One region of the Nonomuraea sp. NPDC003709 genome, then DNA from elsewhere that is predicted to be linked to it. Evidence: riboswitches for the same ligand, from Rfam matches in the RefSeq annotation. Region 1 holds a riboswitch; the other holds the start of a gene.

Region 1 (4,618 bases):
TGCGGGTAGTACGCGAGCGGCTCCTGGGCCGCCAGGTCCGTCAGCCAGCGCAGGTAGTGGTCGCGGTGCACGAGCCCGTTCCGGACGAGCGAGGTGCCGAGGACGACCGTGCGCTCCGCGGGCCCCTCCGCGCTGGGCGGCTGGGCACGCAGCCAGTCGAACTGGTGGCGTACCAGGTTGATCCCGGCCTGCCGTACGCCGTCCGCCAGAGCCTCGTCCACGGGCAGGGCGGTGAAGACCGACACGTCGCTCAGGCGCAGCCGCAGCGCGGCCGCCAGGCCCAGCACGGAGCGCAGCTTGGTCGGCTGGGCCCTGGCCCGCAGCAGCGGCCGGTACGGCCCCGCGGCCAGCAGCTCCAGCAGCCGGAGCGTGGCCAGCCCGTCGTCCACGATGACGATGCGTCCGGGACGCGAGGTGAGCCAGCGCACCTGCACCCTGCCGGAGAAGGCGTCACCGACGGCCTGCACGCGCCTGGGCATGCGCTCACGCGGCTCCGCCAGCTCCAGGCCGTCGGGCAGCCCAAGCGACCTCAGCTCCCGACGCGTGGCCTTCAACGGCCTCAGACCGGCGCGCGGCACGACCACAGTCTCGGGGCCGAGCACGCCCGCGTAATGGGCCTCGACGGCGCACAGCATCTGGAGCGGTGACTCCACCCAGGCCGACGCCTGTTCGACCACTCCTGTCCTCCCAGCCGGGTGATGGCCCGTTCACGACCGCTTCAAGCTAGCCCCGCCGCCTTAAGCCACCAGAAACGCGACGTGAACAATGGAGAGTATGAACTCGCTCATGCTCAACACCGACGGCGTGCAGATCCCGCAGCTCGGCTACGGCGTCTGGCAGGTCCCCGCCGACGAGGCCGCGCAGGCCGTCACGACCGCGCTCAAGGCCGGTTACCGGCACGTGGACACCGCCGCCGCGTACGACAACGAGGAAGGCGTGGGGCAGGCCGTACGCGAAAGTGAGCTGCCGCGCCGGAAGCTGTTCGTGACCACCAAGCTGTGGAACGCCAACCACGGCCGCGCGGAGGCGGCCTTCGACGAGTCCCTGGCCCGGCTCGGCCTCGACTACATCGACCTTTTCCTCATCCACTGGCCGGTGCCGCAGCAGGACAAGTACGTGCAGGCGTGGAAGGCGATCGAGAAGATCTACCGTGACGGGCGCGCCAAGGCCATCGGCACCTCCAACTTCAGCATCGCCCACCTCACCCGCCTCATGAACGAGACCGACCTCGTGCCCTCCATCAACCAGATCGAGCTGCACCCGTATCTCCAGCAGCGCGAGCTGCGCGCCTTCCACGAGGCCAACGGCATCCTCACCGAGGCGTGGAGCCCGCTCGGCCAGGGCCAGGGCCTGCTGAACGACCCCGCGCTGGCCAAGCTGTCGGACAAGTGCGGCAAGACGCCCGCGCAGATCGTGCTCCGCTGGCACCTGCAGCTGGGCCACGTCGCGATCCCCAAGTCGGTCACCCCGGCGCGCATCGCCGAGAACATCGGCGTCTTCGACTTCATCCTCGACGCCGAGGACATGGCCGCCATCGGCGCGATGAACAGGGGCCAGCGGATCGGACCCGACCCCGACACGTTCAACATGACCTGACTCGTCTACGATCTCCCGCGTGCGGGAATTTGCGTGGGGCATAGCGGCGACAGGGAATATTGCGCGGACCGTCGGGGCGGCCATCGCGGCCGAACCGGGCATGCGGGTGGCCGCCGTCGGATCGAGGAACCTGGGGCGGGCGCAGGCACTGGCCGCCACGCTGGGGGCGGAGTCCGCGTACGACTCCTATGAGCGGCTCTGCGCCGACCCGGCCGTGGACGCGATCTACGTGGCGACGCCGCACGCCCAGCACCTGGAGGTGGCCGAGGTCGCCATCGCCGCGGGCAAGGCCGTGCTGTGCGAGAAGCCGCTGGCCGCCACCGTGGACGACGCGGAGAAGATGGTACGCCTGGCGCGCGAGGCGGGCGTGTTCCTGATGGAAGCGATGTGGATGCGGTTCAACCCGCTCGTCCAGAAGATCGCGGCCGACGAGCGCTTCGGCGACCTCCGCTCGGTGCACGCCTCCTTCGGCTTCGCCAAGCCCTACGACCCGGAGCACCGGCTGTGGGCGCCGGAGCTCGGTGGCGGGGCGCTCCTGGACCTGGGGATCTACCCGTTCGGGCTGGCCCAGCTGATCCTCGGCATGCCCTCCGACCTGCGGATCACCGGCAGTCTGGCGCCCAACGGCGTCGACGCGGAGGCCGGCGGCGTGCTGCTCTACCCCGGTGGCAGGAAGGCTCTCGTGGAGACTTCGTTGCTCGGGAATTACCCGAACCATGCCAGTGTTGTAGGGACTCAGATGCGGGCGGACCTCCAGGCACCGTTCTGGGCTACGCCGCGGATTCTGCTCTCCGGGCCCTCCATGGAGCCGGAGGAGTACATCCTCGATCCGGCCGACAACGGGTACGCCGGGGAGCTCCGCGAGGTCCGGGCCGCGACGGCCGAAGGCAGGACCGAAAGTTCGATCATGCCGCTCGACGAATCCCTTGCCATGATGGGGCTTCTGGCCGAGGCTCGCAGGCAGGTCGCCTAGCTGGGCCTTTATCGATTTGTAACGCTCTTGCCTTATGCATTACGTTTGAGGCATTCTTGAGACATACGTCCGGTTTGTCCGGACTTGTCCGACCATCGCAAGACACATCACAGGAACGTCCTGTGACCGCTGAATCCGCCCTCGGGCGGAACCGGGGACCCACGTCCTTTGGGGTGAATCGGCACTTCGGTGCCGTAGGGCAGCTTCCACGTCCGAACCCGTCAGCTAACCCGGTAAGCGGCATGGAAGCAAGGAGTAAACCCCCTCGATGGCCAACATCCGCTTTACCTCTGCTGCGAAGACCAACATCGCCCGCGCCCTTCTCGGCGCCACCATCCTCGGGACCGCGTTCGGCGCCCACATGACCAGCGCCACCGCAGCGGACAAGCAGCCGATCGACACCGTCGCCGGCACCGCCACCGTCGCCGACCACGCCGAGCGCTCGCGCGAGGCCAAGGTCAGCGCCACCGCCGGCGAGGTCCTGGCCCTCGCCAAGTCCCAGGTCGGCATCACCGAGAACGCGGCCGGCGGCGGCACCAAGTTCCAGCGCTGGTACGCCAACTCGCAGCGCGCCGCGGAGACCATCGCCCGTGACGGCGGCAGCCGCGCCGACTACCTGAACGCCGCCTGGTGCGCGATGTTCGTCTCCTGGGTGGGCGAGCAGACCGGCGCCCGCTCGCAGATCGGCTGGGACGCCTGGACCGTCGCCCACGCCAAGTGGTTCCAGGCCAACCACCGCTTCGGCACCGAGGCCAAGCCCGGCGCCATCGTGTACTTCTCGTGGAGCGGCAGCAAGAACCTCGACGACATCAAGCACGTCGGGTTCGTCGAGAAGGACAACGGCGACGGCACCATCTCGACCGTCGAGGGCAACACCGGCAACGGCAAGGTCGAGGAGCGCGTCCGTCCCAAGTCCCAGGTCGTCGGCTACGGCTACCCCCAGTACCGTTCCTGACCGGGCCGTCCCCCTCCAGGCTGGACTTCCCCCAGGCGCCTACTGACCGGACTCCCCCAGGCACCTCCTGGCCGGCCTTCCCCCGGCGCCGAACGAGCGCGCGTCCCGCAACGGGACGCGCGCTCGTCGCGTTTCACCCCCGCGAGCGCGGCGGGGTGCCGAGCGGAACCCGGCGATCGGTGCCGTTCGGCCGTCGCGTTTCACCCCCGCGAGTGCGGCGGCCCGTCACCGGGGAAGACCCCAGGCGAACCGCCCGCGACCTCGCCAAGGAGCCGCCCACCATGCCAGCCGCGCGCAGACGCCCCGGAAGGCTGGTGCGGAGTGGGCTGCGACGGGTCGCCGACGGGCTCTTCCCGCGCGGCGCCAACCCGCACGGCGTCCTGCCCGCCCTGCTGATCCTCCTGGCCTTCGTCACCGGCCTCGTCGACGCCGTCAGCTTCCTCGGCCTGGGCCGCGTCTTCGTCGCCAACATGACCGGCAACATCGTCTTCCTCAGCTTCGCCCTGGCCGGGGAGGCCGAGATGTCCAGATGGGCCTCCCCGGCGGCCCTCGTCGCCTTCGGAGCCGGCGCCTGGAGCGCTGGCCGGGCGATCAGGCGGACCGCGAACCCGCGACGGGCGTTTGTTGCCGCCACCGCCGTACACGCGCTCCTCGTCGCCGCCGCCCTCACCGTCGCCCTCACGGCCGGACACCGCACGACCTGGTCCCAGGCGGCCCTCATCGTGCTGCTCGCCTGCGGCATGGGCCTGCAGAACGCGTCCGTACGCGCGCTCGGCGTACCCGACCTGGTCACCAACGTCCTCACCACGACCCTCACGAGCCTGGCCGCCGACACGCCGGGCCGGGCCGCCCTGCGTCGATCCGCCTCCATCGCCGCGATGTTCCTCGGCGCCCTGACCGGCGCCCTCCTCCACCTCACGACCGGCCCCGCACCCGCCCTGGCGGCCGCCCTGGCCCTGCTCACCACCGTCGCCCTCGTCGCCCGCGGTGGTCTCAGCCGAGAAAGAACTCCGCCAGCGCCCGGGTGACCCCGGCCGGATCGTTCTCCATCGGGATGTGCCCCGCCCCGGGAACGCGCACCAGCGTCGTGTCCG
Region 2 (4,618 bases), on a different contig from region 1:
GCGCGATGAACAGAATGTAATAGAGCACCCCGAAGACGAACGCCTCAATCGCCCGGGCGGCGAGCCGTTCCCACCATTCCGCGGGCGGCGCGTCCGCCCGCGGCGGCGACCCGGCCATAACCCCCACCTCGCGTCATCAGCGGCTCAGGTTCCCCATTTTGGTACGGCCTGTGCACACAAAACAGGGGCCGACGCGAAGCCGGCCCCTGCTTTTACCTGACGCTTGGACTACTTGATCTTCACCACCACGGTGTTGGAGAACTTGTCCGCGAACGTCTGCTGCAGCGGCTTGTCCCAGAGCTGGGAGGCGCCGTTGACGCCCACGGCCGCGTAGGCGAGCAGCGAGCCGATGAAGCCCAGAGGGAGAGCGTTGAGGATCCAGCCGCCCCACGTCACGCCGGCGCGCTTGAGCGCCACGTCGGTCGGCAGGCCACCCGGCGGTATGCCTTGGCCCACGGGGACGACCTTGATGCCCATGACCATCTTGCCGACGGTCTGCCCCTTCGCCTTCAGGAGGAAGAAGTCGTAGGCGACCCACAGGGCGGTCACGACGAGCGCCGTCAGGATGGTCACGACCACACCTGAGAACATGCCGCCGCTGCTGCCGTCCAGCGAAGAGTAGGTGGCCAGGAACAGCACGCCCATGATCAGACCGATGACCAGGTTCACGATGAAGAGGATGACCCCATCGATGAGCCTCGCCACCAGGCGCTGCCACCACTCCGCCAGCGGTGCCGGCGCGCCGGGCGGCTGCACGCCCACGGGCCCGGGCTGGCCGTAGGCCTGGCCGTAGCCGGGCTGGCCGTACTGCTGCGCCTGCCCGTAACCCTGCTGCCCGTACTGCTGCTGGCCGTACTGCTGGTCGCCGTAGCCCTGCTGGGCGTAGCCGGGCTGGGACTGCTGCTGCTGGCCGTAGCCCTGCTGGCCGTACTGCTGCTGGCCGTAATCGGGCTGCGACTGGGGCTGCTGACCGTACTGCTGCTGACCGTAGTCCGGCTGGGACTGCGGCTGCTGGCCGTACTGCTGCTGACCGTAGTCCGGCTGCGACTGGGGTTGCTGGCCGTACTGCTGGCCGTAGCCCTGCTGACCCGACTGCGGCTGCTGCCCGTAACCCGGCTGGGACTGGGCCTGCTGGCCGTAGCCGGGCTGGGACTGCTGCTGCTGGCCGTACTGCTGGCCATAGCCCTGCTGACCCGACTGCGGCTGCTGACCGTAGCCCTGCTGGCCGTACTGCTGCTGACCGTAGTCCGCCTGGGACTGCGGCTGCTGACCGTAGCCCTGCTGCCCGTAGCCCTGCTGGGACTGGGCCTGCTGGCCGTAGTCAGGCTGGGACTGCTGCTGCTGGCCGTACTGGGGTTGCTGGCCGTGCTGCTGCTGTCCGTACTGGGGTTGCTGCTGACCGTACTGCTGTTGCTGTCCGTACTGCTGTTGCTGGCCATAGCCCTGCTGACCGTACGGGGGCTGCTGCCCATAGGCGTCGTCCGCCCGGTAGCCGATCACAGTCGCGTCCGGGTCGGGCTCGCCGGGGTGGCGGCCCTGGTTCTGCTGCCCGTAATAGGGAGGCGCAGAGTTGTCTCCGGATTCGTCCTGTGGATACGGCGGCTGTCCGGTGCTCACCGTGTCACCTCGCTTCGAGTGCGCATGTGGCACGTGTCAGGACACATGCCTGTGCTGCCCAACGTATCGACATAGGTATCAACAATCACCTTTCCATCTGGTCAAGGTCCACGTCACCCGATGTCAGGTGGAGCAGCATGCGGGTGTTTCCCAGCGTGTTCGGCTTGACGTGTTCAAGATCCAAAAACTCGGCAACACCCTCGTCGTACGAGGCCAGCAGTTCGGCGTAGACCTCAGGTGAGACCGGTGTGCCCTGAATCGGGCGGAACCCGAGTCGCGCGAAGAAGTCGACCTCAAAAGTAAGACAGAATACACGTCGCAGACCCAAATCCTTAGCCTGCTGGATCAGCGCGGAGACGATCCGGTGGCCGACGCCCATCCCCCGGCACTCGGGATCCACCGCCACCGTGCGGACCTCCGCGAGGTCCTCCCAGAGCACGTGGAGCGCGCCGCAGCCGACGACCTGCCCGTCTCGCTCGGCCACCCAGAACTCCTGTACGTCCTCGTACAGCGTCACCGTGGCCTTCTCCAGGAGCCGCGGCCCCGCCCCCGCGTAGGTGTCCACCAGGCGTCTGACCATGCGCACGTCGGGCGTGCGGGCACGCCGGACCACCACCGCGGTCTCGGGCACTGTCAGCTCGGCCACCTGCTCCATGGTTCTCCAGGGTACAGATCTCATTACGGCTCAGCCCTAACTCCCATGTCTCGGCCCATCTTGTTACATCTCGTGGTCAGATCGGCACGGGACCGCGCGGCCAGCTCGCGCCCGCCGAAAGCGCGGACAAATAGGGCGTAGGGCCTCTTCCGCACGGGTGACCACGAGATCACCTTGTGACCCTTCGGTTGTGAAACCTCTACAGACTTGGCAGTTCTGGTTGAGCACGAACCCGGAGTGCATTAGTGTCCAGCGACAATGTTTCCCGCGTGTCGCGCGGGATGCACGCCCAATTCTCGCAAGAGAAGCCGGGGAACCGCCGGTGGCGACCTCCTACGCCACCACTGGGGTGAATCCGAGTCTTTCGGTAGGGCTGCTCCGGCCCGAACCCGTCAGCTAACCCGGTAGGCGTCGACGAGAGGAGCTGGTTGGTGAAGCCCACGCTCAGCGGTGGGGGGAAGTCGGCGGGCAAGCACGCCCGCCCTCCGGAACGGGCCCGGCGACGACGCCGCGTCGGTGTGGTGAGTCTCACAGTCGCCGCGCTGCTGTTCGCCATCCCCGTCGGTTCGGCGTCCGCGGATCCCGAGCCCTCGCTGAAAGAGCTCGCCGACCAGGCCACGAAGCTGCACACCGACATCGAGACGCTGACCGAGCAGTACAACGGCCAGCGGGAGAAGCTCAAGACCGCCAAGAAGGCCGCCGAGGCCGCGGAGAAGACGCTGACGAGCAGCGAGACGGATCTCGCCGCCAAGCGCTCGAAAGCCGTCGCGCTGGCCCAGAACGCCTACATCACGGGCGGCCTGAAGACCCTCGCCTTCACCACCTCCGACGACCCCGAGGGCTTCCTCAACCGCGCCGCGACCTCGTACGCGCTGCAGACCGAGCAGGGCGAGGAGATCAACCAGCTCACCAAGGCGATGGACACGGCCACCCGCGCCAAGGAGAGCGCCACGGCCCGCATCGACGAGGTCCAGAAGCTCGTCACGGACCTCGAGGCCAAGCGCAACAAGATCACCAAGCTGGTGACGAAGGTCGAGAGCAGCCTGTTCAGTCGGGCCCTGGGCGAGGCCGGGCGCCCCGGCACGCGGGCCGTGCGCGTCAACCTGCCGATCCCGGGCTCGGGGAAGGCCGCTGAGGCCGCGCGGTGGGCGCTCACGCAGCAGCTCAAGCCGTACGTCTGGGGCGCCGAGGGCCCCGGCTCGTACGACTGCTCCGGGCTCGTCATGGCGGCGTTCCAGCGGGTGGGCATCTCGCTGCCGCACTACACCGGCGACCAGTGGACGGCCGGCCGGCACGTCTCGCGCGAGGAACTCCGGCCGGGCGACCTGGTGTTCTTCTACAGCGACCTGCACCACGTGGGCATCTACATCGGCGGCGGCATGATGGTGCACGCCCCGCAGACGGGTGACGTCGTACGGATCGCGTCGATCGCGAGGCGGCCGTTCGCCGGCGCGGTGCGCATCGCCGACTGAGCCCGCACCCCGGCGGTCCGCCGCGGCTAGATCAGCTGGCGGCGGGCTGCCCAGGCCACGGCCTCGATCGCCGTGGCCACGCCTATGCGGTCGCAGATGCCGCGCAATCTTCGTCGTACCGTGCGCCCGCTGATATCCAGCCGCCGCCCAACCCGATCGACCGTGACTCCCTTGGCCAACTCCGCCAGCAGCGCCAAATCAGCATGGCTGAGCTCAACGCCTTCAGTGAGCACATCCATCGGGAGCCCTCCCCCCAACAGCAGAACTTGGACCTCACAGACGGGCCAAAGCCGCTCCTCGCAGACGGTAAACGCATCGTGGAAAGGTCGTCAAGCATGACAATCGCCGCACTTGACGAGCGCTATTGACATGATCCGCTATATATGACGCACTCGCGATATGTCAGAACGTAGAGTGATCACATTGGGGCTTCCGGAATGGCCCTGACCAGCGTTCCGGTTTTCGATCAGTTCGCCATGGATATTCCGCATGATCGATACCCGCGTTATCGCGGGACACGCGTCCGTGACGCGATCTTTCCGGCGCACGGCAAGCCACCAATCGCTCGCTTTGTACCGCGCTCCCACACGATCCGACAACCCAGGTCAGGCAGTCGATTAAGGCAATTGGATCAATCCGCTATGGCAATTGCCGCCGCGGGTTCAGGTCGGCGGCCCGCCGGGTGGCGGGCGTCCTGCTCTGACCGCCGGGCCGGGCGGCCTCGTTTCCGGGTGCGCGTGCCCGGCGGGATCACAGGGATGGCCGGGACACCACGGACGCTCCCTGACCCGCGCCTCCGCGGCCTTGACGCGATGCTTACAAGCGGCTTCGGATCGGAAACCGGGCGGCCCGGAAGCCGGATTCGCGACGGCGA

The links. Region 1 has a riboswitch for cyclic di-AMP ahead of ABZX61_RS07360 (CHAP domain-containing protein). Riboswitches for the same ligand answer to the same signal wherever they lie in the genome.
Region 2: it holds a riboswitch for cyclic di-AMP, as region 1 does, so the genes downstream of both, ABZX61_RS11330 (C40 family peptidase) here and ABZX61_RS07360 (CHAP domain-containing protein) in region 1, are expected to answer to the same signal.

The regions. Positions count from the first base shown of each region.
Region 1 is NZ_JBEXMW010000002.1:616,630-621,247, reverse strand. Features, by position in the region: gene ABZX61_RS07375 (hypothetical protein) at 1-677, opposite strand, end outside; gene ABZX61_RS07370 (aldo/keto reductase) at 775-1,596, shown strand; gene ABZX61_RS07365 (Gfo/Idh/MocA family oxidoreductase) at 1,616-2,569, shown strand; cyclic di-AMP (ydaO/yuaA leader) riboswitch at 2,687-2,824, shown strand; gene ABZX61_RS07360 (CHAP domain-containing protein) at 2,838-3,524, shown strand; gene ABZX61_RS07355 (YoaK family protein) at 3,806-4,552, shown strand; gene ABZX61_RS07350 (alpha/beta hydrolase) at 4,518-4,618, opposite strand, start outside.
Region 2 is NZ_JBEXMW010000003.1:569,792-574,409, reverse strand. Features, by position in the region: gene ABZX61_RS11345 (RDD family protein) at 1-118, opposite strand, end outside; gene ABZX61_RS11340 (RDD family protein) at 229-1,617, opposite strand; gene ABZX61_RS11335 (amino-acid N-acetyltransferase) at 1,703-2,272, opposite strand; cyclic di-AMP (ydaO/yuaA leader) riboswitch at 2,549-2,698, shown strand; gene ABZX61_RS11330 (C40 family peptidase) at 2,704-3,744, shown strand; gene ABZX61_RS11325 (LuxR C-terminal-related transcriptional regulator) at 3,771-3,983, opposite strand.